DNA from 4 places in the Cytobacillus sp. FSL R7-0680 genome. Region 2 is predicted to be linked to each of the others. Evidence: riboswitches for the same ligand, from Rfam matches in the RefSeq annotation. Region 2 holds a riboswitch; each other region holds the start of a gene.

Region 1 (7,655 bases), 2.6 Mb from region 2:
TCTTCTTTTGCCTGATGATAAAAAAAGACAATCAAGCATCATAAACATTCCTCGTACATATGATTGTACGGGGTTTTTGTTTTGTTCGTAATAGAGTAGAAATCGGTTGTGAATTTGTAAATGGAAGACGGGGAAGCTGCTTGACATGAGACAAGCGTAAAATCTCATTATATGCACACAATTCATTTGAAAATCACGAATAGAATTGTATGTAAATCGGACATCGCCATTCATCCGCAAATTCCGTGACCACTTCCGCTTTAATCCGACTTGCCCACTCTTCATCTACTTTCTAGGGTTGGACATGAGCGTAAAAATGAAGGTCTGTGAGGCATTGCATTTTCTTCGATTAATTTTCTAACTATCTCTGAATTTCCCATCTGTTAGAACAACTTGTGATATATGTTTTTTCATGCTTAATCTACTTGAAAATGGGTAAAATAATGTTAGTGAAAATCTGCCATTTATTAAAGGAGGAAATGAGATGAAAAACCCAATAAAACAAGGGATGATGTTAGGGTTAGGTTTAGCAGCAGCAGGGAAAGACCGTGCACAAGAAATGATGGATGAGTTAGTGAAAAGAGGAGAGTTAACAAAACAGGAAGCGAAGGATTTTATGCAGGAGGTAAGGGCGAAAGGCCAAGAGAAGCAAACGCAGATAGACGACAAAGCCCATCAACGAATGACTAGTTTATTGCATGATTTGAATATCGCTACAAAGGATGATGTCTTAAGATTAGAGGAACGGATTCTAGCACTTGAGGCAAACAATCGAGAAGAGAATTAAGGGAGGTTTTTGCCATTTTCAAACCAAAGATGAGTCATATTCATCGCTATCGTGAAATTGCCGTAGCCTTCTCTCATTACGGTTTTGGTTATCTCTTAAAAGAATTAGGCTTGCATGAAGTATTGTCCCTACCTAAACGTATGTTCATGCGAAAGCAAGAGGAAATTCATGAAAAGACGACAGGTGAACGTGTTCGTCTGTTTTTAGAAGAGCTTGGACCGACGTTTATTAAAGTTGGTCAGATTGCGAGTACAAGGTCAGATATTTTTCCGGAATCAATTATTAGGGAATTGGAAAAATTGCAGGAACATGCCCCGTCATTTTCATTTGCAGAGGTAAAAAAAATTGTTGAAACCGAACTAGGGGAAGAACTACATGACCTCTTTACAGAATTTCAAGAGGAGCCATTAGGATCGGCATCTATCGGTCAAGTCCATTATGGTGTCCTCCATTCTGGTGAAAAAGTAGCTGTTAAGGTACAACGGCCTGATATTGAGAAGACCATGAGAACAGATTTAGAAATTTTGATAGAAATTGCTAAAATCGCAGAAAAACGGCTACATTGGGCATCGCAATATCAGTTAGTGGAAATGATGAAAGAATTTTCTAAAGCATTGTTAAATGAGTTGAATTATTTACTTGAAGGTCGTAATGCAGATAAAATTGCCAATCAATTTGAAGACAATAATCATTATAAAATCCCAAAAACATACTGGAAATATACGACGAAAAAAGTGTTAACTATGGAATATATTGAAGGGTGCGGCATCCTTGAAAATAAAAGTTTGGCGGAACAAGGGTTTAATAAACAACTGATCGCCGAAAGAATCGTTGAAGGCATCCTCCAGCAAATATTAGAGGAAGGTGTATTCCATGCAGATCCTCATCCAGGTAACATTTGTGTATTACCAGGAAATGTAATTGTTTTCATGGATTTTGGTATGGTTGGACGTTTAACTGAGGATATGAAAGAAAATTTAGCATCATTAATTATTGCCATGTTGCGGCAAAGTACCGATGGAGTCATTAAAGCCATCACTAAAATGGGTATTGTCCAAGATGATGTCGATGTTGAACTTTTAAAAATTGATGTTGATTTACTAAGAGAGAGATATTATGATATTCCGTTTAGTGAAATATCAATTGGCGAGGCAGTTAATGATTTGTTTTCCGTTGCCAATCAACATCATATACATATCCCAACAAACTTAACATTAGTGGGAAAAACATTGTTAACAATGGAAGGTATTGTTGAAAAACTTGACCCTAATATAAGCATATTAAAAATTGCTGAGCCTTTTGGTAGACGATTAATTATTAATAAATATCGACCTGATCATTTGGCGAAAGATTCGCTAGCTCATATCGGGGAGTATTTTGATATTCTAAAGGAAGCGCCGTATAATTTGAAAGATTTGATTGCCCTTATCAAAAAGGGAAAAATCCCGCTCGAACTGAATTTGCCAAACAGTGAAAAATTTCTAACGAGAATTGATCGTATCAGCAACCGGCTAGCATTTAGTATCGTGTTGCTAGCATTTTGCATTATAATGGTGGGTTTAATTATCGGTTCCGCCCTTGGCAGGCAATCATCTCTCCTATGGAATATACCAGCAGTAGAAATCGGCTTCGTCATTGCGATATTAATGTTCTTATTTCTTATATACACCATCATTAGAGCAGGGAGATTCTGACGACTCTCTGCTTTTTGTTTTGGGTAGAATTTTTCTGATTTCACTACACAAGCAATTCATGGTGAGAATATAGTGTAGAGAGGTGAACGGTTTTGTCAATAAACGTTAATGTTGCTTATGGTTAATACAAAAATTCTCATTGGCAGTCCAATTAATCAAGAACCCGATATTTTAAAAGAGTTTCTGCTATCCTTAGCCAATTTAAAAACGGATACAATGGAGATTCATTATCTTTTCATAGATGATAATCAGAATGAAGAATCAAGTAGACTACTACGTCATTTTGCCAAATGGAAGAAAGATGTTGCGATTTTATCCGCAAAAGAAGATAGTATCTATATTCGTACCGACTTTACCCATTTCTGGAATGATGCTCTCATCTGGAAGGTTGCTCGCTTCAAAGATATGCTTATTGAGCAGGCGAAATTTGAAGAATTTGATTATTTGTTTTTAATTGACTCTGATTTGCTTTTACACCCGAATACCCTTCATACACTTATTTCCACGAAAAAAGAAATTGTTTCAGAGGTATTTTGGACGGCTTGGCAAGAGGGGACAATTCCTTATCCGCAGGTGTGGTTAACAGATGAATATACCCACTGGAGACAGGCGGATGAAGGTGCCATAACAGACGAAGAAAAGGCCGTTCAAACCGAGGCCTTTATTCAACAGTTACAAACTCCAGGTGTTTATGAAGTAGGAGGATTAGGTGCGTGCACGCTAATTAGCAGGAAAGCTTTGTTAGCAGGTATTCATTTTAGTAAAATTAAAAATCTCAGTTTTTGGGGAGAAGATCGACATTTTTGTGTGAGAGCTGTGGCATTAGGACTGGATCTACATGTAGACACACATCTGCCAGCTTATCATATTTATCGTTCTTCTGACCTTACAGGCATACCCGCATTTAAAGAAAAATGTCAGTATGCTTATAGCGAACTACCTATTTATCCAGAAAAAGCAGAAAGCCATCAAATTCGCTTATCGATGATTGTGAAGAATGAAGAAGGTCGTTATTTACAAACGATGTTAAAGAAAGTAAAGCCATTTATCGATGAAGCTGTGATTATAGATGATGCTAGTACTGATCAGACTATATCGATTTTCTTGCAAGAACTAAAAGGTATGCCAATTAAATTGGTCAAGAATGCAAGCTCCCAGTTTGCCAATGAAGTGGAACTAAGAAAACAACAGTGGTTAGAAGCAACGAATGGTTTTTTAGGTTGGGTATTAAATCTTGACGCAGATGAATGGTTTGAGGAGAGTTTTATTGATTATATTGATGACTTTGTTAAACAGGATACTATCGACCTGTACTGTTTTAGACTGTATGATATGTGGGATGAAGACCATTATCGTGAAGATGAATACTGGCAAGCACATTTCTTATACCGTCCATTTCTAGCAAGAGTTAGATCAACCTTTCAGCCTGTCTGGAAAGAAACACCACAGCATTGTGGGAGATTTCCAGAAAACATCTTCCAACTTACCCACAGTTTATCCACAATACGAGTCAAGCATTTAGGCTGGGCAAAAGAAAAAGATCGATTAGAAAAATATGAGAGATATAAGCTGCTTGACCCGAATAGCCTCTACGGTAATGAGAAACAATATGAATCGATTCTAGATAAGAATCCCCGTTTAAAACAATGGTGAGAAACATAAAGCAAATGGTCAGTTTCGAAATGAACTTCGATTCATAGCTAGGAAACTATTTGTATGCTAAACTAAAAATAATTAAAAATTGTTGCAGGGGGACTCAGAAAATGAGTTGAGAAGGTTAAAACCTGACCCTTAGAACCTGTTCGTTAAGACGATCGTAGGGAGCATCTTCCAACTATATGCATATGTATGGTAGGCTCTCCATTTTCGGGGAGCCTTTTGTTTTGTTTCCCTGAACATTTTTAATTACATCTATTGAAAAGAGGGAATAGCGTGAGAGAAGAAGTCGTGTTAGTAACAGGAGCAAGTCGTGGATTAGGAGCTGCAATTGCTGAAAAGTTTGGTAAGGAGGGCTACAAAGTAGTCGTTAATTATTTTAATAATAAAGAAAAAGCAGATGCAGTAGTTGAAAAAATCGGACAAGATCGTGCATTGGCTATCCAAGCTGATGTAAGAGATCATCAAGCAGTAAAAGCAATGGTAGCAGACACAATTGCTCATTTTGGTCGCTTGGATATCGTTGTAAATAATGCATTAGTTCAATTTAAATTTGATCCTGTGGCACAGGCGAAAGTAGAGGAATTATCTTGGGCTAGCTATCAAACCCAGTTTGAAGGCGCGATAAAAGCAAGCTTAAATGTTGTTCAATCTGCTCTTCCGGCTCTAAAGGATTCACAGCAAGCCCGTGTGATTGGTATTGGCACGAATCTTTACCAGAACCCAGTCGTTGCCTACCATGAATATACAACAGCCAAAGCGGCATTAATTGGCTTTACACGCAATATGGCCAAAGAGCTCGGACAGTATGATATTAATGTGAATATGGTTTCCGGTGGATTATTAGAAACAACGGATGCAAGTGCTGTTACTACCCCTGAGGTATTTGCGATTGTGGCTGATAACTCTGCTATCCGCCGTGTGACAAAACCAGAAGACGTAGCAGAAGCCGTTGTTTTCTTAGCCTCTCCAGGCGCTAGAGCGATTACGGGACAAAATCTAGTCGTTGATCATGGATTGACGATGAACTAAGATAAAAAAGGTCGTCATCTTTGTTTATGGCGGCCTTTTTCAATAAAATGGACTTATTTTGTAGGTTGATAAATCAGTAAAGAGCTTATATCAGCAAATGTGAGACTAAGTCGAAGCTAAACTCCAATTTATTCGCAGAAAAGGATATTTTTAAAATAACAACTTAATTTTCTCACTAGTATTTTATTCTACTAGATGTTAAAACGGTCGATTGAACGTTCAATCAGTATTGTTCAATTTTTCCTTGTTTATATCGATAGCCAAACATAGAAGATGCTTGTAGGTGAAACTTCAGCAGTTGCTTGCTCATCGGATCCGATGCTTCCTTAGGCATCTTATCGTTAAATCCAACAACTGTCACTGCACCGAGTAATTGATTCTGGTAGTCTAGCAAAGGGACGGAAGCCGAAGAAATCGATGGAATTAAAGGTTCGGTAGCGAAGGAGATTTTCGATTGTTGAATCATTTGCCATTCTGCGTTATCGATCGCTTCCCCGTCTCCTAGCCAATCTTTTGTCAGTACTGGGTTTAAGAAACTTAAGAAAATCTTCCCTGCGGCAGATGTTGGTGGTAAGCTTCCGCCTAGTTGTGTACCAATATGAAGTGGTTCATTCGAATGACAAATCTTTGTCGTAATAGGTCCGTTGTTTGTCCATAATGAAAACGAAACGGTGCAGGAAGTAAGCGAAGAAAGTTCCTGCATATACGGAGTGATTGCATCGGCAATATCACGACTACCAAAGGCGGCTGTACCATATTGAATCAATTTGCTTCCAAGATAATACAGGTTTGTCCCTTTTTCACGATAGAGCATGTTCAATTGCGTAAGTGTATTTAAATATTTATATAAATTACTTTTCGTAATACCGGTTTCTTCTTGAATGGTTGAGAATTTCATTGGGGTATCTTTTTGATAGATTAATTCGATGATAGAAATGCCTATTTGCAAGGATTGTATCATCGTACTACTTTTTTGTATTTCCATGTATGTAACTCCTCAATATGCTAGTCATGTTGAATCCTAATTTATCAGAAACTACATCAAACAACAACCTTCCTTTAGAGGGTTGGTAGGATATCCCTATAAATTCAGTATATATAAGAATAGTAAGTGAGTTGGCGATTATTAACTTGGTCAATGAAGGTGCTCAACTCACGAAAAATAGGGAGCGGTCAAATATATTAATTTAACCTTTTCCATTTTTTTAGCTCTTTCTGAACATAGGATAATGATTGTAGTTTTTCTTTTAGTTCAGCTACAGAGAGACGATAAGTATTATTGGAGTGATATTCTTCTACAGAGTTTGTATCAGTTTCTATTCTGGTATCTCGAGGAATGCGATAGAAGCCTTCAAGATCAATAGCTTTCGCTGCTTCTTCTTTTGTTAGTAAAACTTCATAGAGCTTTTCTCCCGGCCGTGTGCCAATTAATTCTAAAGGAAGGCTAACGTGAAAAAGTTCTTTAATCGCTTGTGCTAAATCTGTAATATAGGCAGCAGGCGATTTTTGTACCATAATATCCCCATTACAAGCATTCTCAAAAGCGTACAATACGAGTTCGACAGCCTCATCTAAACTCATCATAAAACGGGTCATTAAAGGATGCGTAACAGTTAGCGGCTTTCCTTCCTTTACTTGTTCTATGAGTAGCGGAATGATGGACCCCCTTGATGCCATGACATTTCCGTATCTTGTGCCACATATAATGGTACCACGAGCGTTAGCTTGTCTCGATTTAGCGATAAATGTCTTTTCCATTAAAGCTTTAGACATTCCCATTGCATTAATTGGATAGGCTGCTTTGTCCGTTGATAGGCAGACAATTTTCTTTACCCCTGCTTGTATGCCTGCACTTAATACATGATCGGTGCCAAGAATATTCGTTTTCACCGCCTCTAGCGGATGTGACTCACATGAGGGTACTTGTTTTAAGGCTGCTGCATGAAAAATGTAATCAACCCCGTCCACAGCTGGTAATAAAGTACTCATATCCCGAACATCGCCGAGGATATAAGAGATTCTTCCATCTGCATACTGTTTTTGCATGTCATCTTGTTTTTTTTCATCACGAGAAAAGATGCGTATTTCTTTTATTTCACTATGCAAAAAACGTTCTAACACCACATGCCCAAACGAGCCGGTTCCACCTGTAATTAATAGCGTTTTATTTTTAAACATAAGTATGGAACGCACCTTTCTGTCATTTCCCACAATGGGCTTACTTTAATCCAAAATAGTATAAATAATATTCGGAATTTATTCGTGGATAGTTATACCAGTAAGCGATAATTCCTGTTATGTGCACTGAAGGGTTTTGTTCTAAGAGCGCTTGATGAAAATCACAGTCCCCCGCCATATCCGGTCTTTCAGAAAATCTCGCTTCTCCCACACAGCTTCTCTTAATGATCCTAAATTGCCCACACCATTCACGATAATTTTCTTCCGTTGCTTGAAAGAGCTGGCCATCCTTTGTCACCATGCTGTAA
Region 2 (7,655 bases):
CACCCGAGCCAAATTGATACTGTTCACTTTCCATATGATAAATGGCGAAAGTATGTGAAACAACATATTGAACCGGTTCATCAGTCCTCATTACTGCTTGGTGAAAACCAAGGGGAACTTGATTTAAGGCAGGAAATTGCGCAGTACTTATATCATTCCCGTGGCGTAACTTGCAAGCCTGAACAAATAGTAATTGGCGCAGGTGTAGAAGTTCTTTTACAACAGCTGATTTTTCTATTTGATAAAAATACAGTCTATGGGGTGGAAGACCCAGGTTACCATTTAATGATGAAGATACTACATAATTACGGATATGAAGTGTATCCACTGTTAGTGGATAGACAAGGAGTCGACATTCACGCCATAAAAAAATCACCTATAGATATCCTGTATACGACACCTTCACACCATTTCCCTTATGGAACCGTTTTACCGATTCAACGAAGACAACAATTGTTGAATTGGGCAGCAGAGAAGGATGATCGCTACATTATTGAAGATGATTATGACAGCGAGTTTCGCTATAACGGAAAAACGATACCGTCTCTGCAAAGTATGGACAGAGGGGAAAAGGTTATTTATTTAGGCTCTTTTTCTAAATCTTTTATTCCATCATTGCGAATTAGTTATATGGTTTTGCCAAAACCCCTTGTTAAATCTTATAAAGAAAAATTATCTTTTTATCATTGCACGGTTTCGAGAATAGACCAAAATGCTTTAAGTGGATTTATGAAAGACGGGGAGTTTGAAAAGCATTTAAACCGGATGAAAAAAGTTTATAGAAGAAAGGTCGAAATAGTTCTAAACGTACTCAAGTCCTTTCCGCAATTAGAAGTTATGGGAGAAAGCTCTGGATTACATGTCGTATTGATTGTCAAGAACGGAATGAATGAAAGCGAACTCGTAGCACGCGCAAAAAGAGAGCGCTTGAAAATTTATCCTTTATCTAATTACTCCATAATTAGAAGAGATGATAAAGAACCGCAAATTATATTAGGCTTTGCAGGTATTCGTGAAGAGCAATTGGAACACAGCTTGAAAGCATTGTTCAAAGCGTGGGGGATGGATGAGATTGATTAAATAAATCTCTCTTTGCTTGATTCAATAAAAAAATTAGAATTAAGTACTTTAAGATAATCAACAACGAACAAATTCTTATCATATAACTGAACTTGTTCGTTGTTAATTTTACTTAGAAAGGTTTTAGCGAGTAAAGTTAGGGCATAATCCGATGGCCAAATATATTAAGTGTACCCAATCGATAGGAGACGTAATAGGCGATTATTAATATGATAAGCATGATGATAAAAAATAGGTAATCAGTCGCTTTGATTTTCATTACAGTATAATAGGTTCGATCTTTTGACCCTGTAAAACCTTTTGATTCCATTGCAATTGCGACTCTTTCAGCCTTCCGAATGGCGCCAGCTAATAGGGGGATAAAATATTGTCTCGTATGTTCCACGCGATTTCTCCATCCTTTTGCACGACCAAGGCCCCGAACACGATGAGCTTTCTTTAACAAGTCTAATTCGTGCTTGAAGGTTGGAACAAAGCGATACCCTGCCAAAATACCATAAGTTAACTTAGGTGAAAGGCGAACTTGCTGCATTAAACTTAACATAAATTTTGTTGGATCAGTTGTAAAAGCAAAGAGTAAAGATAACCCTATAAAACACAATGACCTTAGTGCTAAACTCATACTAACTATAATGCTACCCATCCTAATATCAAAAGAAAAGAACGAAAAAACAATAGGACCAGTTGCGTACTTATCATCCGTATACAGCATTGTCATCCAAGCTAACCCGAGCGTAAAAAAGGACATCGGTATAAAGTAAAACAACCATTTCTTTATGTTCAGTTTACTGAAGAAAAAGGTAAGTATCAGGATATAAATAAACATAATCGCTGGTGTAATAATATCAAAGGAAAAGCTCAACAAAATGGCAGGTAAGATAACCGTAATAGCTTTTATGGTTGGATTTAATGAGTGTATCATATCGTCATCTCTTCATTTATCAACCGTAAGCGGTAAGGTATCCTTAATCTGGCTCTTTCTAAAAGGTCAGTTTTTCGCCAAAGTGCTTTAGGTGTACCATCATAAACGATCTTTCCTTGTTGCATAACCAAGACATTATTACAGTATGAATCAACTAAATCCATGTCATGTGTAACGAAAACGATGGTGGCCCCTTTATCATTTAGGTGCATGACTTTACGCATAAATTGAGAGGTCGTATAGGCATCTTGTCCAAATGTTGGTTCATCGAATAGAAGTAAATCAGGTTTGGAATGTAACATCGTTGCTACACTTAGCCTTCTTTTTTGGCCACCACTTAAGGAAAATGGATTTTTCCACTTATCAGATAAGAGATCAAAATCGGTTAATAAATGATGAACCATTCTTTCTGTTTCTTCTGTAGAATAGCCACTTAGCTTGATACCAAAACACACTTCATCGTATACAGTTTGGTTAATAAATTGATGCTCAGGATTTTGAAATACATAGCCCATATTCTTATACAATTCGTTTTCATGCCAATTACTTAATGGAGTGTTTAAAAAATCGATTGAGCCTGATACGGGCTTAATTAATTTGGCTATTAACTGTAATAAAGTAGATTTACCAGCACCATTTTCGCCAACTATTGCGCAAAAGTCCCCTTCTTTGATTGAAAAGGAAAGTTCATTTAGGATTTGCTTATTTTTATAGTTAAATTGTATATCTTTAAGATTGACTATTACTTCTGTACTTTCTTTCTCACTTGATGGTCGACTAGGCATTTTCCTATTTTCATACCTTTTAGGAACTCTTATACGATTCTTCGTCAACTTATGTAAATGATTTTGAAAACCTTCCTTCGGCGTACTATCTAAAAGTATTTCTCCTTTTTTATTAAGCGCAACCAACCGATGAGCGTATGGTTCCCAGTCATCGATTTCGTGTTCAATTACAAGCAAACCAAATCTTTGTTGTTTTTGAATCTTAATAATTGTCTCGATAAACTCGAGGCTAGATATCGGATCTAAATTTGCTGTAGGTTCATCTAAAATTAAATATTGAGGGTCCATTAAAAGGATAGAAGCTAGCGCAACCTTTTGTTTTTGTCCTCCTGAAAGATGGTGAATGTTATGTTTCATATATTGTGATAATCCTACAATATCCAGCACATGTTCTATTCTTTGTTTCATTTGACATCTGGGAATAGACAAGTTTTCTAACACAAATGCTAATTCATCTTCTACACGAACCATGCAAAACTGACTTTCTGGATCTTGAAAGACAATGCCTATTTCTTGGTTTATTACTCCTTTAGGGTAGGAGGAGATATTTCTCCCTTTATATAAAAGGTCCCCTGAAGTAAAACCTTCAACCGCCTCAGGATATAGACCATTTAAACATAGTGTAAGTGTACTTTTGCCAGAACCACTTGCTCCAAGTAATAAAGTCACTTCCTCTGCATATAACTTACAGCTTACATTATTTACAGAAGGTTCATCGTGTTTATCAAAGGAAAATGAGAAAGAGTCTAATTCAAAAATTGGTTGATGATTTTCCATGCCTTGCTAGTACCTCCTTCCCAATAGGGTACCCATTTAAAACACCAGTTTTCGCTAGTTGATCTGCTAATATTTTTCCTAAATAACCAGCAATGATAGCTCCACTTAGGAGACGTATAACAAACATTGTCATAATAAGCCAGGATTCATAGGCATGAAAACCTGATACAAAGAAATGGTAAGGAAAACTAATAAATGCAGCGCTGACACCTGAAAAAACGAGAATACGAGGTTGATAATTTTTCCATTTTGTCAGAGCAAAAGCGATTTCCGCCCCTAATCCTTGCACCATCCCTGAAAGAATTAAAGTGGGTCCAGATGTTGAGCCGACAAGTACTTCGGTAATAGCAGCAATGGTTTCTGCTGTAAAAGCAACGCCTGGCTTTCTGATAATGTAAGCAGCTATTATGGATACAATAAACCATATGCCATAAATCAATTCATAACCAATGGGTCCAAACCCAAACGGGGTAAGGATGGCAACAAGAACTTTACCGACCCCAAAAAACCCTAAATAAATAAAGCCAAATACGACACCCAGGACTGACATGAGAACAATATCTTTCAGACGCCATGATTTTATCATGAGACTTTCACTTCTTTAGCTTTTCCAGTAGGGCTGTTAGCTGATAATGTGAATGTCATTGTCACATGAGATACATCTTGCTTGGTCTGATCGAAAACGTTCTGTAACAAGTTAAAAATATCATTCACCTTGCCATCAAGCCTTGTGGCATAATGGCTATGGCTTACGTTTACTTCAGTCTCCTTGGACCAATCAATTTGCTCATAAATTTTTTCCATATAATCTTCCCTCCCTAAGGGATAGAGGGCAAATTTACAACCTGCAAGCTGGTCTATTTCTTTTGTATCATCCTTGTTCAAGGCAATGTCAGATTCGTCCATGTATACATCTGCTGCTGAATCTCCTGGACAACCAATCGAAAAGGTACCACTCATAGCGATGTGTTCTCCTGTTTTAGCTGCGTGTAAAAAGATTGCCCTCACTACATCAAAAACATGAATTTGCTTACCACGGATACAAGTAGATACATCATCAGTTTCTGACCACACCTTTGACGTGTTCACTTCTTTAAGGGCAAATAAGATGATGTCCACATACCTCTCACTCATTGGAGAAAGCGTAAACTGACAACCTACGATACTACTTGTTCCACATAATTGATTCATATAAAAATCTCCTTTTAACATTTTTTGAACAAAAAAAACTGCACCCCGATGGAATGCAGTTTGGCTATGCAGAAAAAAAAGAGAATACACTGACCAACTGCACTTCCCCACGCTAGTATTATCTAGATCGGGTTATAAGGGTCAGGCAATTGCCTTCTCAGCCATTAAATATAGCTCCCCTAGCGCATTCGATATATTTTATTTGTTCGTCTATCCTATCATAAGCAAAAAATCATTATCTGTAAACCAATACTTGTCAATTGATAATGTAGTAGAGATAAATACAATTTATTAATTGATACGTAAATGATGCAAAAGAGTAAGGAATACAGTTTAAATCCCAATATAGTAGAGGTGAATAAAATATTGATGTGAAGAATGTTGATATATTCGCATACTATTTAGAATGAAGAATAACCCGATTACTAATTTCAGTAATAATGGTTGTCATTTCTTCCGGAGATTCTTTCATCCCATTCATTAACCATTTTTCAATTACATAAATACATCCACTAATTACAAAGTAAATCATATATTTTGATTTATCTATATTTATGACCTGCGGATCTTCCTTTAAACTATTAATAATGATTGATTGTGCAGTATCAATCACTCTCGTTTGAAAAGCTTTGTTACCATGGTCACTAAATAAAACAAGAAAATCAGCACTTCGTTTATAAACATAATCTAATAAATACTTCGTCATTGCAAAAGTTTCATTTATCTCATTATGGTTGTACTGTTTTAAAGTGACCTGTAATTCTAACAAAATCTCATCTTCAATATGCTGAAGTAAATCAAATTGATCACGATAATGGCTATAAAAAGTAGAACGATTGATATCTGCTTTTTGACATAATTCTTTAATGGTAATGGATGAAATTATCTTTTCTCTTAATAATTCCATTAAACTTTCCTTTAACACCATACGAGTATATTGTTTCCGACGATCCAATTTTTTGTTCATCATGCCACCCTCACTTTTTTGAGAAATCCAACAAAGTACGCTTAAATGTTGGATGTTAAACATTTTTTACACAACTGTTTGTTGTTTATCTAACACAGTGGTATGTATAATGTTACTGTAAAAGAATTTCAACATCAAGAAGTGGGGAAGCCAATAATGATTGAGTTTATTATTCGTTATAAAAAATCTGTAACCATCATTTTCTTTTTGTTATCAGTGCTTTCTGCTATTGGATTTCTGTTTGTGAATGTTAATTATAATATGAAAGATTATATCCCAGCAGAAGCTGAATCTACCGTTGCTTTAGAAGTGATGGAAGATGAGTTTACTAGTGGCATTCCAAATACAAGCGTAATGGTTGAGAATGTAACAATCCAAGAAGCGCTCGTTATTAAAGAGAAATTAAATAAGGTTCAAGGTGTAACTGATGTGATGTGGTTAGATGATGCGATGGACATAAGAACACCAATAGAAACCGGAGACCAAGGCACAATAGAAAATTACTACAAAAATAATCACGCTCTTTATTCTGTCACCATTGAGAGTGGCAAAGAGGTCGAAGCAACAGAAGATATATATCAAATAATTGGTGAGAAGGGATCACTTATTGGCGAAGCTGCAAATACAGCTACGCAGCAGAAAATGACAGGGCAAGAAACGTTACTCGCTGCAGGGATACTTATTCCCATTATTATCATTATACTAGTTCTCTCGACAAACTCTTGGGTCGAACCGCTCTTTTTCTTAACGGCTATCGGTGTATCGGTAATTATTAATTTAGGGAGTAATGTTTTTATAGGAGAAGTGTCCTTTGTGACACAATCAGTCGCACCAATTTTGCAGTTAGCTGTTTCCTTGGATTACGCTATCTTTTTATTACATAGTTTTCAAGATTATCGTAAACAAGGGCATGAGCCAAATGAAGCTATGAAACTAGCTATGAAAGAATCGTTTAGTGTCATTGCCTCGAGCGCATCTACAACTCTATTTGGATTTATTGCATTATTGTTTATGGATTTTGAGATTGGATCAGACCTAGGTTTAAACCTTGTTAAAGGAATAATTTTAAGTTTTATAAGTGTGATGGTATTCCTTCCAGCACTTACATTATTATTCCATCATTGGATTGAAAAAACACAGCACAAATCATTAATACCAAATTTTAAAGGTATTGGAAAAAAAACATTAAAGTTAAGGTTTCCAGTCTTGATTTTCGTCTTACTTCTCATTATACCTAGCTTTTTAGCACAAAAAGAAACCTCATTTACTTATGGAATGGGGGATCAACCTGATAGTACTAGATTAGGGCAAGACATCCAAAAAGTAGAAGAAATATTTGGCGAATCAACCGCTGTAGTATTATTGGTACCTAATAATGAAATAGGTAAAGAAAAAGAAATGATTGAATCTATTGAAGAGGTTGACCATGTCTCAAATGTAATTGGATACGCGAATATGGTTGGCTCGACTATTCCGCAAGAATATTTGGAGGAGGAAGCAAAGGAACAATTCTTATCTAATAATTACAGTCGAATCATCATTAATACTGATGCAGGAACAGAAGGAGATATTCCTTTTCAATTAGTAGAAGAGGTAAGGGAAATAGGTACTAACTATTTTGGTAATCAAGCGTTAACTTTAGGCGAAAGTGTTGCACTTTATGATATGAAATCAACTGTTACAGAAGATAATTCTTTAGTAAATACTTTAACCGTTATCGCGGTTGGACTCGTGTTACTTGTCACATTCAAATCATTATCATTACCGATTATCTTATTATTAACAATACAATCTTCTGTTTGGATTAATCTCGCCATACCCTATTTTACCGATACGTCATTAGTATTTATTGGTTATCTCATCGTTAGCACTGTACAGCTTGCAGCAACGGTCGATTATGCCATTTTATTAACAGAGACTTATAAGCATAATC
Region 3 (7,655 bases), 2.5 Mb from region 2:
TTATAGGATTTGTTGGTTAGAAAGTGACGGGTAATGAATCGATACTTTGTGAAGAAAGGTTAAATTGCCATTCCACTTTTTCTTTAGGGATTTTTAAAGATAAGTTAGGCATACGTCTTAATAGGGAAGTAAAAGCAATTTCTCCTTCCAAACGTGCGAGTGGTGACCCTAGACACATATGCATACCATGACCGAAAGCTAGATGTTGATTTATTTTTCTTGTAATATCTAAATCTTCAGAATCAGTAAAAATTTTTTCATCTCTATTCGCGGCTTTTACCATGACCAAAACCATATCGCCCTTTTTGATTTTATTACCAGATATCTCAACGTCTTCTTTTGCAAAGCGTGGTCCTACAGCAGTTGAAGGGCCGTTATATCTTAAAAGTTCCTCTACAGCAGATGGTATTAATCGAAGATCCTTTTTGAGTAACTCAAGTTGCTTAGGATTTTCAAATAACATCATACTACCTGTAGCTATTAAATTTGAGGTAGTTTCATGTCCTGCGAAAATTAATAAAGTAATCATGGAAATTAATTCTGATTCATCGAGGCGATCTCCTTCAGCCTCGATAGCAATTAACTGACTAATTAAGTCATCAGAGGGGTTCATTCGTTTTCTTTCAACTAATTGTTTCGTATATTCTCCGAATTCTTGAAGGTTTTTTGCAACAGTAGCATCTTGCTTTCCCCATCCAAGCCCCGTAGCAATTGCAGAAGACCAATCTTTTAGTTTTTCACGATCTTCATAAGGAACGCCTAACATCTCAGATATTACATTAATAGGTAATGGATAGGCGTAGTCTTTTACAAGATCCATTTCACCTTTAGAGTGAACTTTATCTAGTAACTCATCTGCAATTTCTTGTACTCGAGGTCTCAACCCCTCCATGTATCGAGGAGTAAAAGCTTTTGATACCAACATACGTAATCGCCTATGATCTAATCCATCTAAAAAGAGCATTGATTTACCAGTAAAGAAGGTATCGGGAGCTGACGATTTTTCTTTACTATTAATTTTATCTCTAAAATTCTCTTTTTCTTCAATGGATGTTGGGTCTACTGTAAATTGCTTAGCGTTTTTAAGAATTTGAACAGCTTCTTCCATATGGACAACTATCCAAGTTTGATTATCTGTATCGCCAATAGGGTTAGATATTGGAATAATTGGCCCTATATCACGTGTCTTGGAAAATACGAAAAATGGATTCTCTTCACTTTTGCCACTTAATACACCTAGAACCTCGCTGGAAATATCTGATTTGTTCAGCATCTTAACTTCCTTCCGGTAATTAATTTTATACTCAAATTTGAGTATATTAATAAGCTTACTAAATATCTTTATTAATAGTAAATAAGAGTAAAGTACCTATTGGTGATAGGTCTTAAGTGGGGGAATAATTGCATTTTTCAATGTGTTATTATAAACGTATATGAGTATAAGGAGAAACAACATGTCTATTCAAATTTTTATTTTAAGTAAACTAATGAATGAAGATAATTATCCATACAACATAAAGAAATTGTTATCTGAACCCGTACCGTTAGATAAAATGCGGGCGATTACAGAAAGCAAATTATATTATCATTTCGATTCCTTAGCCAAGCAAGGCTTAATTGAGGTTGTAAAAGTGATTAAAGAAGTGCATCGACCAGATAAACAAGTTTATCGTATAACCGAAAAAGGACGTTTGGAACTTCCGAAAAAAATATATAAAGTCTTTGAAGATGCTGATACTATAAACGATATGATCTTAGGCATCGCGAATCTAAATTATGTTAATCCGGACAAGGTGATAGAGATAATAGAAAAAAAGATTATCGAAGCAAGAGAGTTACAAGAGACTAGGGCTCGTTTGGAAATATTGATAAATAATGATAAAGATCACCGCTATAATCGTTTCTTAAGTAATTATTTCTATGAAAGTATACAAAGCAATATCTATTGGTTAGAAAAACTACTGAGCGACTTAAAAAAGGATAATTAGCCCATATTGACAATATTAAAGTCTAGTTCTTGAAAATAGTAAAGAGATCTTGTTCTGCATAGGTTTAAGGTACTCAACAAAAAAGCTGTCGAGAAATCGACAGCCAACAAATATATATAACCCCTTGTTTACTCCACATACACCGCCGTACCATAAGCCAATATTTCACTGGCGTTTGCCATTATAGCTGACGTTTCTAAACGTACACCGATAATCGCATTTGCCCCTTTTTCTTTGGCATGCTCTACCATTCGACCGATTGCCTTCTGGCGAGATTCCGTCATCATATCTGTATATTCCGAGACTTCTCCACCGACAATCGTACGTAATCCGGCAACGATATCTTTTCCAATATGTTTCGATTGGACTGAATTTCCCCTAACAAAACCTTTTAACTCTTTTATTTCTTTACCTGGTATTGTTTCAGTAGTCACGATAATCATTTAATTCATCCTCCTCTTTTCTACGAACGTTTCTTACGATGAAATAGAATATTAGTGGTACCGGTGCTTGAATTAAGGCGATAATACCCCAGAACCAATGATTCATTCCATTTTTCTTTGCATTAGTAAATAAAAAGATACTTTGTGATAATAAAATAATTGCTACTAAGAATAGTAAAAAGAAATCAATATTCGTCATGTCGCACCTTCTCTCTATGTTTTTGGATTTGCAGAAAGGTATAACAGATGACAAGAAGGACTGTAAGACCTTGTAATGTGATAAAGACAACTGGTATTTGGGTTAATGTTGTAAAAAATAAAACAAGAATAAGTGTTGCTATTCCGCTGAATAAGAGTAATTCTCTTCGCCATTTTTTGCTAGCTTCATCCTTTTCTGCGATGACCATTTTTTCAAACCAATCTTCACTAGGAGTAGAGATGGGGTTATTTTCCTCAAACTGTGCAAAAGAACGTTTCATTTCTTTTGAAAAATCTTCTTCATCCTTGTTTGATAGGATTTTCCATTGTTCCTGGGCCTTTCTCATCTTCACCCATCTCCTTTCGAATGGTTTTAATTCCGCGGTGAACTCTAGATTTTACTGTTCCTTCAGCAATTCCAAGCATTTTGCCAATCTCATCATACGCATAGCCATAATAATGTTTTAAAATGATCGGCACTCTTAATTCATCTTCTAATTCACCGAGAGAAGCTAATAAGAAATCCCAATCTTCATTTCGTGACTGTGCCTGCCATTTTAATTTCCGCATATGTTGTGCTTTAAAGGCATCAGCTCGCTTCTGGCGCCTTTTTTGATCGATATATAATTTTGTGCCAATGGATATGAGCCAAGTGGAGAATTTCGATTTCACCTGAAATTGATTTAGTTTTTCAATCGCTTTTGTCATTGTCTCTTGTGCCAAATCCTCAGCTTCTTCTCGATTAAGGGTGAGCTTCATTAAATAATGAACGAGAAGGGGATAACTCTCCTTAAATAAGTGAGCTAACGCCTGGTTATCGCCTTTTTTCGCTGCTTTAATCCATTTTTTCTCTTCCAAACCCTGCCCCCCCCTTTCTTTGGATTTACTATTATGACGATTAGTGTTCTCCTTTCGTTCACGAAAAATAAAATTTTTTGAATGGAGATAGAGATTATTTCTTGTTATTGCATAGAAGTTATGCGAGTGGATAAATATGTAAATGATAATTACAATGTTCAATTATATCCTTATTTTCAATGACATGGACCCTCTGGTGGCATGACTACAGAGGAAAGAGCCAGCAGTATCTAGGCGTGTGTGCTATACAATCTCCATATAAACTTGGGCGGTGGTATCTTTTAAATATGTGTCAGCTTCATCCAATCAATACGGTAATTCTTAAATGAGCGTTTATAGTTAAGACTGAACGCAAAAGATGTTTACGCGCAAAAGAGAAAAGAGGAAGTCAGAGAGCTGCGCGTAAATAGTGTATACGCGCAAAAGAGAAAAGAGGAAGTCAGAGAACTGCGCGTAAATAGTGTATACGCGCAAAAGAGAAAAGAGGAAGTCAGAGAACTGCGCGTAAATAGTGTATACGCGCAAAAGAGAAAAGAGGAAGTCAGAGAACTGCGCGTAAATCGTGTATACGCGCAAAAGAGAGAAGGGGGAAGTCAGGGAACTGCGCGCAAATCGTGTATACGCGCAAAAGAGAGAAGAGGAAGTCAGGGAACTGCGCGCAAATTGTGTTTACGCGCAAAAGAGAGCAGGGGAAGTCAGGGAACTGCGCGCAAATCGTGTTTATGCGCAAAAGAGAGAAGAGGAAGTCAGGGAACTGCGCGCAAATTGTGTTTACGCGCAAAAGAGAGAAGGGGGAAGTCAGGGAACTGCGCGCAAATCGTGTATACGCGCAAAAGAGAAAAGAGGAAGTCAGAGAACTGCGCGTAAATCGTGTATACGCGCAAAAGAGAAAAGAGGAAGTCAGAGAACTGCGCGTAAATCGTGTTTATGCGCAAAAGAGAGCAGGGGAAGTCAGAGAACTGCGCGCAAATCGTGTATACGCGCAAAAGAGAGCAGGGGAAGTCAGAGAACTGCGCGCAAATCATGTATACGCGCAAAAGAGAGCAGGGGAAGTCAGGGAACTGCGCGCAAATCGTGTTTATGCGCAAAAGAGAAAAGAGGAAGTCAGAGAACTGCGCGTAAATCGTGTATACGCGCAAAAGAGAAAAGAGGAAGTCAGAGAACTGCGCGTAAATCGTGTATACGCGCAAAAGAGAGCAGGGGAAGTCAGAGAACTGCGCGCAAATCGTGTTTATGCGCAAAAGAGAGCAGGGGAAGTCAGGGAACTGCGCGCAAATTGTGTTTACGCGCAAAAGAGAGAAGAGGAAGTCAGGGAACTGCGCGCAAATCGTGTTTATGCGCAAAAGAGAGCAGAGGAAGGTTGAGAACTGCGCACAAGAAAACAGATGATGTTGGTTTAAACTACCGTAGATAATAGTTGTTGCAAGTTCATAAATAATCAAGATTGTTCATCGTTAGATTGACATTGACGGAAGAAAAGTGCTGCTAAAAAAAGTAAGGATAAAGATGTGTCTACTCCCCCTCTCAGAAATCCAAAAAGAAAACTGCCGGTCTCAAGGAGAAAATAGAAGAGAAGATGTTGGTTTGTCTAGCTGCTTTTGGCGCTTTCATTTTGCATGGTTATCTTATGGATATCACGCCGATGTACATGTCACCCTGATTCCACAGTTCATTCATCGTGCGAAAATCCCCCAAAACGTTGACTTGAAAAAAAGGCCCTGAGTTCCCCCAGAGCCTTTAGATGATTAATATGCTTTTTTCAGAAGGACCTTATTGGCTGTTGTGTAAAGCATGACAACTACTAAGGCACATACGATAAAGGTAGGTAGCATATATGTTCCGTTATATACGAGTGAGTAAAGTGCGACAGGTTGATCTGCCGGAGCATAGGCACCAAATAGGATAATGCCTGATAAATAATGGCATAAGAAGCGTAAGAAACTTCCTAAGAAAACGCCACTAATAACATACATGTTTGCTTTGGCAAATTGGCCGTCTTGATAATTTTGCACAACTTTATTCATATAGATGCCTGCGAGTCCGACAACAGCAAAGGCTACGAAATAGTCAATGATCCAAGAGGCGAAATGAAAAGGAACAGCTCCTGTTAAGATTTGAAGTCCTCCTAATAGTAAGCCCGTTAAGACGCCGCCTTTAACACCCCAACGAAAGGCCATTAAGAAAACCGGTACCATAGCAAGTGAGATGGACCCACCTTGTGGCCAAAATCTCCCCATCAGTAAGCCTGATAAGAAATCAAGTAATAATGCCAAAGCTGCAAATATAGCAATTTCCACCATAAAAAGTGTTTTATTTTGTTTCATGTTTTTCCTCCTTCTCCGAAAAGAGAAGCGAACGAGTAAACCTGTATTACTTTTTTGTCATGAAAAAAAGCAATACATAGGCGGTGATGGATGCCTAGTATTGCTCATATCCAAAACCACGATCCCTACGCTAGCATTATCTAACAGGTTCTTAGGGTCAGAACGAACTCGCTCACTCTCAGCCATATTAGGCTCCCCTTGTGGAAGTATTAAATTTATCCTCGGTTAGAATATACTATGACTTTCATCAGAATTCAAGAATCTTTTTTTGGTAGTAAAAAAACAGATTATTTGTGAAACTTATTCCCTAGATAGTCGTAGAATAATCAAGGAGTGATTGATATGAAGAAGGTTTTTGAAGTAAACCATCATGGAAATCATATATTAATCGAAAATTATTGGATTAACGGAGAAAAGTTGTATGTAAATGGTGAATTACAGGATGAAAATTTAGGTCTAGCATTAAGAGGGGATTTGAAAGGTAAGTTAGAAGATTTAAGTGAAATTAAAGTAACTATTGGCGGTTTCTTTACTATTAATTGCAAAATATTTCTTGAGAATCGTTTAATTTTTTCATCTTAATAAAACTTACGGGGGTAGAGGGTATGGTAGGGTCAATAGATCCTGATAGGTTTATAGATCATTGGTTAAGAGAAGATTTTAAAACAATTTATGAAGCAACTTCAAAAGTGTTTCAAGGAATGGTTTCATTATCGGCATTTATTGAGATGAGCGCAGCTTTTAATAAAGGTGTGCGTAGTTATCATCTTACGTCACGGACGGATGTCATAGGCATTGGTCAGTTCGTATGGGTAGATAACTCAAAAGCAAAAGCAGTTGTGGTTGGATTCGATGATAAATATACAATTGTCAGTCTCTATTTGAAACCCTACTTTGTCTTTCCAGAAACAGATAAGATTTATACAAAGAATGAATACATTATGCCAGTGATGGATGATTGGTTTGTTTTCTGGGGTGGCACAAATGAATTTATTAATTACCATTACGTATATGAACATCAAAGGTACGCGTATGATCTATTAAAGGTGAAGGATGGCTCTACATATAATGGTAGACCTGAAAAAAATGAGAGTTATTACGCATTTGCAGAGGAAGTTATCGCCCCTCAAAATGGCAAAGTAATAAAAGTGGTTGATGGTCTCGATGATAATATTCCAGGGCAGATGGATGAAGAACACCCCCCAGGCAACTATATTGTGATAGAGCATGCGCATAAGGAATATAGTATGATTGCTCATTTTAAAAAAGACAGTATCATTGTCCAAGAAGGAGAAGAAGTTCTTCAAAAACAATTACTTGGCAAATGTGGGAACTCGGGTAACTCTTCTGAAGCGCATATCCATTTTCAAATCATGGATTCAGAAGATCTTCATAAAGGAAAATCAGTTCGCATTCGTTTTAAAAATGGTGTAGAACCGATTCAAGGAGAAATCGTAACAAATCATTTAACAAAATACCTTAATCGATTCGAAGAGAAGTTCGACAAGGTTGAAAATACGATGACAATAGCAGACTATGTTTTTGCCGTTCCCAGAGCAATTATTCAGCTTTTTAAATAGAGAAATACAGTTAAATGGAGGTCGCTTGTGCCGGCCTCCTTGCCCACAATTCAATCAAACATTTATTTAAATCGCAAAAAAAGTGGTTTGATAATAATCGTTGCTCTTTTCGTAAGACTCAGTGCGGTTTTTTAACGTATCAACTAATAACTGGATACTGTGATTCAAGTTCGTTCCTTTGATCAACACATAAGAGAAGGAATGTTCTTCTTAAAGCCTTCCAGCTTCTACAGGCCGTATGTCAACTCCTCTTTTATAGTTACC
Region 4 (7,655 bases), 270 kb from region 2:
ATAATTCTCCCCGTAAACAATTTGAACAATACCTAAGCGGAAGATTAGAATCGAAAAGAGGATAAATACTGCAAAAAACATTAAATTAATCCGAAAAACCATTTTTTTATTTCTTTTCTTTCTTTTCTGCTCTCCCGCCATCATCAACACAACCAATCATCAAAGTATGAATGTTCTTAATTATTACTATATGTAACTATTATATTTCAAAAATATATTATCTATTAAAATTAGATTAATAATATAACCTATCTTACAACAAATATCCAATTTTTTCAATTGTTATGAAGAAATATTTGATAAAAAAAGATCAATTTTACACTTTCAGTAACATTTTCTAAAAAGGACGGTAGATGGTGATCAAATCAGGTATCCACTTGACTGCCTTTTAAGTGATGATTGTTCTTCATTTTTATTAGCTAAATAAAAAAATCGATTGTTAACCAACCGATTTTTTCATTTGACTCATTTGTAGTTTTTGACGATATACTACTGGCTCATATAACATGAATACTCCAATTAACCCAATAATCGCAAAGCTTAAAGGAATATAGAGTCCATATTGATAAGCGGTTGTAAGGTCAAAATTAGCAAAATGGTCCAATACTTTCCCAAAAAGAGCTGGCAGCAACACTGCGCTAAGAAAGCCACCCGTATTGGCGAAACCGGAAATAAGCCCCACTTCCTTTATATGAAAGGACTGTCTAACAACTGTAAAGGTTAGAGCACTCGCACCATTTGCATAGCCTATGATCACGAATAAAAGAATGAATAATAAATACGGTGGCTCTCCACCCAGCAATACTAGTGTGATCCAAGCAGAAACCGACAGCAACTGCACGATAACATACGGTAATTTGACACTGTCAAAAAAAGTAGATAGATAGGTTGTTAATGGCGCTCCGATAATGGCACCAAATAAGCCGTACATAATTACTTCACTTGCACTTGATCTTGATAAACCGTAAATGTCCATACCATAGGGAACAGCCCAAGAGCCAATAAAGCCAATATATGTGCCTACTACACCAAAATGACAAAGGAATGTCGCCCAAGCTTGGCGATTGACTAGTAATCTTCTTATGATGACTAATAACGGTTCATTTGTTTCTTTTTGATTTTTTTCTTCTTCCATTTGAAATTTCTTCTTAGGATATTTTATTAAAACAACATAGAGTCCGATACCGAGGGTGAATATTACGATGCCAACAATTAAAAATGGAAGTCTCCACCCTAATAGAGAAATGGTCGAACTAAAAGGAACTGTTGCCAATAAGAAACCTAAACTTCCTGTCATTCCAGCAAATCCCACTAGCATCGAAAACTCCTGCTGCTTGAACCAAATGCTCAATACAAGAACTAAATTGACCCAAATAGTAGCATCGCCAATTCCACATAATAGCCTAGCAAAGATAAGCATATAACTATTATCTACCGAACTATAGAGGATGGTACCTAGTCCGTTTAGCAGCGTTCCAGCGACTAGAAATACATTTGGACCAAATCTATCAGAGAATAATCCGATGGGAATTTGCAATCCAGCATAAGCAAAAAATTGAATACTCGTTATCAGCCCAATCGTTGCTGCAGTTAAATGAAATTCTTCCATTAATTGATCAGTAATTAAACCAGGTGCTGTTCTTTGACTAACCATAAATAAATAGGCTAAAAGTAAAACACCAAATACAACCCATCTGTACTTACTTTGTTGTTTATTCATTATTTAAACGCCTTCCTCAATTTAACATTCGTCTCTCATTATACGCTTATTGTCTTTATATATATATAGGAAGTTTATATGTCTATGAGGGTGGAGAAGTAGAAGTCATTTCTATTGACTAGATGAGTAGTTGGTGAAGATCTAACTTCTTTTTTAGGAAAATCCGATATGGCAAACTGTCTTAATTGCATAACAAACCTGATATTACAACGATTATAAAGGGTATGATGTTAACAGAATTGAGTTAGTATGAACTAACCTTATTCTGTTAACACTATTCCCGCTTTCATTTATGAAGTTTTATGCATATGTTTTATCACTTAACCACTTTTCTTGGGTATAAGCCATTTCCCAAAAAGCTAACTCATATTGACAGCTAATGGTAAATGCCATTTTCATTTTTTCTTTTTCTGTTTCAGATGCAATTTCAGCAAGCCGATCAAGATGATGAATTTGTTCCAGTACAAGTTTAACAAACCATTCTCCACCGTATGTATCAATCCAGGTACGATAGATTTCTTCTTTTGGTTTTGCCCCTTTAAAGCTCTGCCCAATATCATAATAAATCCAATAACACGGAAGCAAACTAGCGATGACCTCGCCAACTGTGCCTGTCTCTGCTACACGATATAAATGGGATGTATATGCATAGGCAGTAGGAGCGGGTCTAAACTGGTTTAACTCTTCTTCAGAAACTTTTAATACCTCCATAAATTTGTTATGTAACCCTAGTTCAGCTTCATAGGTACCTTGCGCATGCGAGGCCATTCTTGAGGTCATATATAAATTCTCTGCTTTAGAAGCAGCGATTGCTTGCACACGAGCAAAATGTGATAAATAGTAAGAATCTTGTAACACATAAAAGCGGAAACACTCAATTGGTAAATCTCCCTTAGCAATTCCTTTAACGAAAGGGTGTTCAAAATTCGCTTCCCATATATCATGTACTTCTTTCCTTAACGATTGTGTAAACGTTTCTTTTGTTGTCATCATTTCTACCTCTTCTCTTTTTTTATCGAGCATAAAAAATCCAGAAAAGCGAAAAACCACTTCCTATAAGAAAGTGGTTACTGTATACATCATTCATTTAGTTATAGTTATAACGTTAACTAAATTGATATACGCCACTTCCCTACGCTGGTATCAACCAGATCAGGTTCTAAGAGTCTTAAAGTTATTGCACTTTAATCTCAGCCTTTTAAAGGCACCCCTAGTGGATTTATTCAATTATGCTTTCAAAGTTATGTTATCATCTTATCAATAAATGTCAACCTAAATGGCAACTGTAAGTTTAGGAATTGAGCAATGTCAAGCTTCTCTTTCAGTAACGATTATGAACAAGTTGGATGAATGCTGTCGTTACCTAAACACTTCAACTGATCTAACACCGCGGCTTAAATTGGCATTGACTCAAGGATGGATAACTCCAAATATTCTCCATGCATTTACACTCTCCACCCTCTTCGCCTAGTGAAGTTTTTCTTTATAATGAAAGCTTACGACTTTTTATCAGCTAAAAAAATGTTTATACTAGAATTATGATTTTGGATAAAGAATGGGTGAATACTACTTGGAAACACATATTTTTTCAAAGGGAGAAGAAATCGCCAACGCGATCGTACACGGAATCGGTGCGCTATTAAGTATTGCGGCTCTCGTCATTTTAACTGTTTTCTCATCCTTATATGGAACAGCTTGGCATATTGTCAGCTTTGTTCTTTTTGGTACAACGATGGTTATTTTATATTTCTCATCAACTTTGCTACATAGTTTACCTGCTGGAAAAGCAAAGGATGTATTTGAGATTCTCGATCATTCTTCCATTTACTTTTTTATTGCTGGAACGTTCACACCGTTTCTATTTATAACAGTTAAAGGAACCTTAGGATGGACCTTATTTGGTCTTGTATGGGGGCTAGCAATTGCTGGAACAGTTTTCAAATGTTTTTTTGTTAAAAAGTTTTTAGTCTTCTCGACATTACTATATGTTTTGATGGGCTGGCTAATTATATTTGCCTGGGAGCCTCTGGTTACACACTTACCTACACAAGGAATGATTTTCCTCATTATCGGTGGTGTTCTATACACTGCTGGTTCAATATTTTATGTATGGAGAGGATTTAAGTACCATCACGCATTGTGGCATGTTTTTGTTCTTGCTGGTTCGATTATGCATTTTTTTGCTGTTCTCTCGCTTTTACCTTGAGCAAAATTTACCTCTTTATAAATGATCTGCAGATGGCTACTCTCACCACCTGCAGATTTATTAATATCAGTTTGTAGAGTTTTTATCACATTACTTGTTCTATATTAATAATAAACTACTACTTATAATAACTTCATTACTTCATAGCGAAAGCTCAATTTTTTATACCCTTGTTTACGATACATATCCTTTGGCGTGTCATTGCTGTCGGCTACAAGTATAACCCTATGATTGCTAAATCGCTTCATTACTTCATATTGCAAGCTTGCAGCAATCCCCTTTAATCGGTGAGCTGGTAACACACCTACATTATCAATTTCAGCTGTACACTTATTAAAAAATACTTGTAATGAACCTGCTGGCACACCATGATCATATGCGAGTAACTGTAATGTATCTTTTGCATTATGATGATAGGAATGCATGCTTCTATTAAGGTTCACATATTCCTCACCATAATCTAGATCAAAGTTTCTCTGCAATTGTAGATATTCTCCTAAATTATCATTTGTCACTTCCTCAACCACGATTTCGTTCTTTCTATCTTTATAGATAAATTGAAGAGGGTTAATTTCATATAACTCCTGACACCCGATCGTATAGAATTGTTGATAAAGGTATAATAAAACATCCTCTTGAATCATTTCGTCTGCTGGTAAATAAAACTTCAAATGTTCTTGTTTATGCTCTTTCTGATAGTCTTCCAAATACATTTGTGCCAGTTGAAAATCTTGCAAACTAGGATTTATTTTAAATTGGATAAAGTTTGCATCATATTTAAAATAGAACTGTTTTGTGCCATAGTGATCAAAATTGGCTTTTTCTGCTATTAAATTACCATCATGATGTATATCTCTGAAACTAACCACTGACCATCTCTCCCCTACTTATAGCCCTTAAGTATAACGATTAATTCCTTACGGTAAAAAAATACCTCTATCTATTTTATCATTTTTCACAAATAAAGAAGCCCGAACATTTATGTTCGGGCAACAACACCGCATTATTACAAATACATTTCGATACCGGGTCCAATCGGAATACCGAATAATCCAAAAATGAATAGCATGACTACCCAAATTACTAAGAAAACCATTGAATAAGGAATCATTAAGGAAATAAGCGTGCCTAAACCTGCTTTTTTATCGTATTCTCTCATAAAAGCAAGAACTACAAGGATATACGGATTTAGTGGTGTAATAATATTTGTAGTTGAATCGGCAATTCTATACGCTGCTTGGATAAAAGCAGGGTTATAATCAAGTAACATAAACAATGGAATAAAAATTGGGGCTAATAATGCCCATTGAGCAGACCCACTAAAGATTAATAAATTCAGGATAGAGACGAAAATAATAAATCCAATAATAACAGGAATACCAGTTAAATTGATGGAAGATAAGAATTCCGCACCATTGACTGCAATCCAAGTACCTAAATTGGACCAGTTAAAATAAGCAATAAATTGTGACGCAGCAAATATAAGGACGATATAGCCTGCCATATCTTTCATCGAATCTGCCATATACTTTGGAATATCAGCACTTTTTGTGATTTTCTTTACTGTTACTCCGTATGCTGTTCCCATCGTTATAAAGAATAATAAAACAATTGGGATAATTCCACTTAAAAATGGGGAAGGAATCATACCACCTTCTTCGTTTCTAAGAGGGGAGTCTGGCCAGAAGATAATTGTAAGTAAAATAGCAATATATGCTAGACCCGCTATAACGGCATTTCTTAACCCTTTTGACTCGATAGCTGAAACCGGTTCAAAATTCTTTTTCAAATCCCCATCATATTTTCCTAATCTTGGTTCAATTACCTTTTCAGTTAAGAATCCACCAACTAAAGTTAAGAGAACAGTAGAAATCGACATAAAATACCAATTATCAACAGGTGATACAACAAATGAAGGATCGATTGCTTTAGCAGCCTCAGTAGTAATTCCCGCCAATAATGCATCTGTTCCAGCGATTAAGACATTGGCTGAAAAACCTGCACCTACTCCAGCAAAGCCAGCTGCTAAACCAGCTAATGGATGCCTACCAACAGTGTAGAAAACCATCGCAGCTAACGGTGGTACAAGTACGAACGCCGCATCTGAAGCAATATTCCCCATAATACCAATAAAGAAAACAGCATAAGTGACTAATGACTTTGGTGTACTTAAGATCGACTTTTTAATGGCTGTTTCTAGTAAACCAACTTTATCAGCTAAGCCTACACCAAGCATCATAGCTAACACAAGGCCTAGTGGGGCGAAGCCAGTAAAGTTAGACAGCATCTCAGTTAATATAAACTGCAGTCCTTCACCAGAAATTAAACTTTTTATTGCCAACTCTTCCCCTGTTCCTGGGTGCTCAACAGTAACATCAAATTGATTAACAATGAACGTTAATATCATTACAAACGCTGCGAGATAAACGAAAATAAAAAATGGATCTGGTAGCTTGTTCCCTATCGTTTCAATGCCTGACAAGAACTTGGACATCAAGCCCTTCTTTTCTTGTTCGTTGTTTACATTTGCTTGCAAATTATTTCACTCTCCTTACTTCGAAATTTATCGGAATTTATCCTTAACATTTCCGTTATTATATCATCACATTTATATTGTGAATAGTCTTTTTTTAATCTTTTTTGTCTTTTTTATTAATTTTCTAATAAATATCATTTTTATTTACAAATAAAAGAATATATAGGAATTATATGGTTGATAATGATTCTCAATGTTCGTCTTTTATTAGGTGTTATTTAACTTAAACGATAATAAAAACCTAAACAACTGGAAATAATTGATATTTCTAGTGTTTAGGTTCAAATCATACGGATTTATTTTTTATTGTTTGGCAAACTGATTAAAGTTTATTTGATAAATTTTTCGTGGTCTCCCTCGATGACCTGTCTCTTCTCCTATAATTTCAGCTAAACCTATCTTTTCCATCTCCATCAATATTCTTCTCGCGTTGCGATCAGTGCTTTTTAGCCAATGAGATAAATCTTGAGAAGTAATCTTATTTTTTTGGTAGTGTAATGATAAAGACTCAATTTTTGCAACAATCTTACTACTTATACCTGCATCTTTAAATATTTTTTCCCAATCATTTCCGTAAATCCTTGAATGAAAACTTATTTCTTCTTTTTCATTATTAATAATTGTTAATTCTTTCTCTTCATTAACAGATATAACAATAGGGCCCTTAAATTCACGGGCATGAGAGAAAGCCATACTCACATTTTCCTCAGCCTCTAATACCGTTAAGCCAAAGCCTACACCTATGCGAACACGTAACCGACTATGAACAAAAATCTCTTCACTGATCGTCAACATCGATTGGTCTCTCATAAAGAGCTCAAGCTCTCCTCGCGTAGTAAAAATATAGTGAACGCCATCATCCATCTGGACTATCGAACCATTCATTTGTTCACCAACGTCAAGCAAGACTTTCTTTAGTTCTAGTTCTTGATGCTTTAACCGGAAGGATCGCCTTCTTTCTTCACTTTCAGAAGAAGCAACGATGCGTTCGACACCAATAATGACAAGCTGGGATTTCCGGTACCATGATGCTTGCCCCTTTTCTTTAATCGTTTCTAAAGAACGTCTGACCGTTAGTTCTGATTGCTCGATGCGATAAGTTGGGATATTCATCTTCGTTAATTCTTTATACACCTTATTCAAACAAGTAATAGCCACATCGACTTTGTTACTTTCATATAATTCTTTATGAA

Evidence for each region. Region 2 has a riboswitch for thiamine pyrophosphate ahead of MKY26_RS06215 (YkoF family thiamine/hydroxymethylpyrimidine-binding protein). Riboswitches for the same ligand answer to the same signal wherever they lie in the genome.
Region 1: linked by a shared signal. The riboswitch ahead of MKY26_RS19200 (3-oxoacyl-ACP reductase) and the one ahead of MKY26_RS06215 (YkoF family thiamine/hydroxymethylpyrimidine-binding protein) in region 2 are both predicted to bind thiamine pyrophosphate.
Region 3: linked by a shared signal. The riboswitch ahead of thiT (energy-coupled thiamine transporter ThiT) and the one ahead of MKY26_RS06215 (YkoF family thiamine/hydroxymethylpyrimidine-binding protein) in region 2 are both predicted to bind thiamine pyrophosphate.
Region 4: linked by a shared signal. The riboswitch ahead of tenA (thiaminase II) and the one ahead of MKY26_RS06215 (YkoF family thiamine/hydroxymethylpyrimidine-binding protein) in region 2 are both predicted to bind thiamine pyrophosphate.

Annotation. Positions count from the first base shown of each region.
Region 1 is NZ_JBBPAO010000001.1:3,827,093-3,834,747, forward strand. Features, by position in the region: gene MKY26_RS19180 (disulfide oxidoreductase) at 1-44, shown strand, start outside; gene MKY26_RS19185 (phasin family protein) at 485-787, shown strand; gene MKY26_RS19190 (ABC1 kinase family protein) at 817-2,481, shown strand; gene MKY26_RS19195 (glycosyltransferase) at 2,599-4,134, shown strand; TPP riboswitch at 4,220-4,321, shown strand; gene MKY26_RS19200 (3-oxoacyl-ACP reductase) at 4,414-5,169, shown strand; gene MKY26_RS19205 (IclR family transcriptional regulator) at 5,393-6,154, opposite strand; gene MKY26_RS19210 (polysaccharide biosynthesis protein) at 6,352-7,347, opposite strand; gene MKY26_RS19215 (glycosyltransferase family 2 protein) at 7,388-7,655, opposite strand, start outside.
Region 2 is NZ_JBBPAO010000001.1:1,230,623-1,238,277, reverse strand. Features, by position in the region: gene pdxR (MocR-like pyridoxine biosynthesis transcription factor PdxR) at 1-1,080, shown strand, start outside; gene MKY26_RS06230 (energy-coupling factor transporter transmembrane component T family protein) at 1,217-2,002, opposite strand; gene MKY26_RS06225 (ABC transporter ATP-binding protein) at 1,999-3,564, opposite strand; gene MKY26_RS06220 (ECF transporter S component) at 3,539-4,150, opposite strand; gene MKY26_RS06215 (YkoF family thiamine/hydroxymethylpyrimidine-binding protein) at 4,147-4,755, opposite strand; TPP riboswitch at 4,843-4,946, opposite strand; gene MKY26_RS06210 (TetR/AcrR family transcriptional regulator) at 5,153-5,725, opposite strand; gene MKY26_RS06205 (efflux RND transporter permease subunit) at 5,879-7,655, shown strand, end outside.
Region 3 is NZ_JBBPAO010000001.1:3,754,117-3,761,771, forward strand. Features, by position in the region: gene MKY26_RS18795 (cytochrome P450 family protein) at 17-1,273, opposite strand; gene MKY26_RS18800 (PadR family transcriptional regulator) at 1,455-1,988, shown strand; gene MKY26_RS18805 (YbjQ family protein) at 2,117-2,431, opposite strand; gene MKY26_RS18810 (hypothetical protein) at 2,412-2,630, opposite strand; gene MKY26_RS18815 (YxlC family protein) at 2,617-2,976, opposite strand; gene sigY (RNA polymerase sigma factor SigY) at 2,930-3,487, opposite strand; gene MKY26_RS18825 (hypothetical protein) at 4,102-4,851, shown strand; gene thiT (energy-coupled thiamine transporter ThiT) at 5,233-5,811, opposite strand; TPP riboswitch at 5,916-6,020, opposite strand; gene MKY26_RS18835 (hypothetical protein) at 6,154-6,393, shown strand; gene MKY26_RS18840 (M23 family metallopeptidase) at 6,417-7,391, shown strand.
Region 4 is NZ_JBBPAO010000001.1:1,499,222-1,506,876, forward strand. Features, by position in the region: gene MKY26_RS07460 (peptidoglycan D,D-transpeptidase FtsI family protein) at 1-144, opposite strand, end outside; gene MKY26_RS07465 (MFS transporter) at 440-1,720, opposite strand; gene tenA (thiaminase II) at 2,021-2,710, opposite strand; TPP riboswitch at 2,833-2,942, opposite strand; gene trhA (PAQR family membrane homeostasis protein TrhA) at 3,291-3,926, shown strand; gene MKY26_RS07480 (GNAT family N-acetyltransferase) at 4,049-4,795, opposite strand; gene MKY26_RS07485 (AbgT family transporter) at 4,933-6,420, opposite strand; gene MKY26_RS07490 (hypothetical protein) at 6,766-7,655, opposite strand, start outside.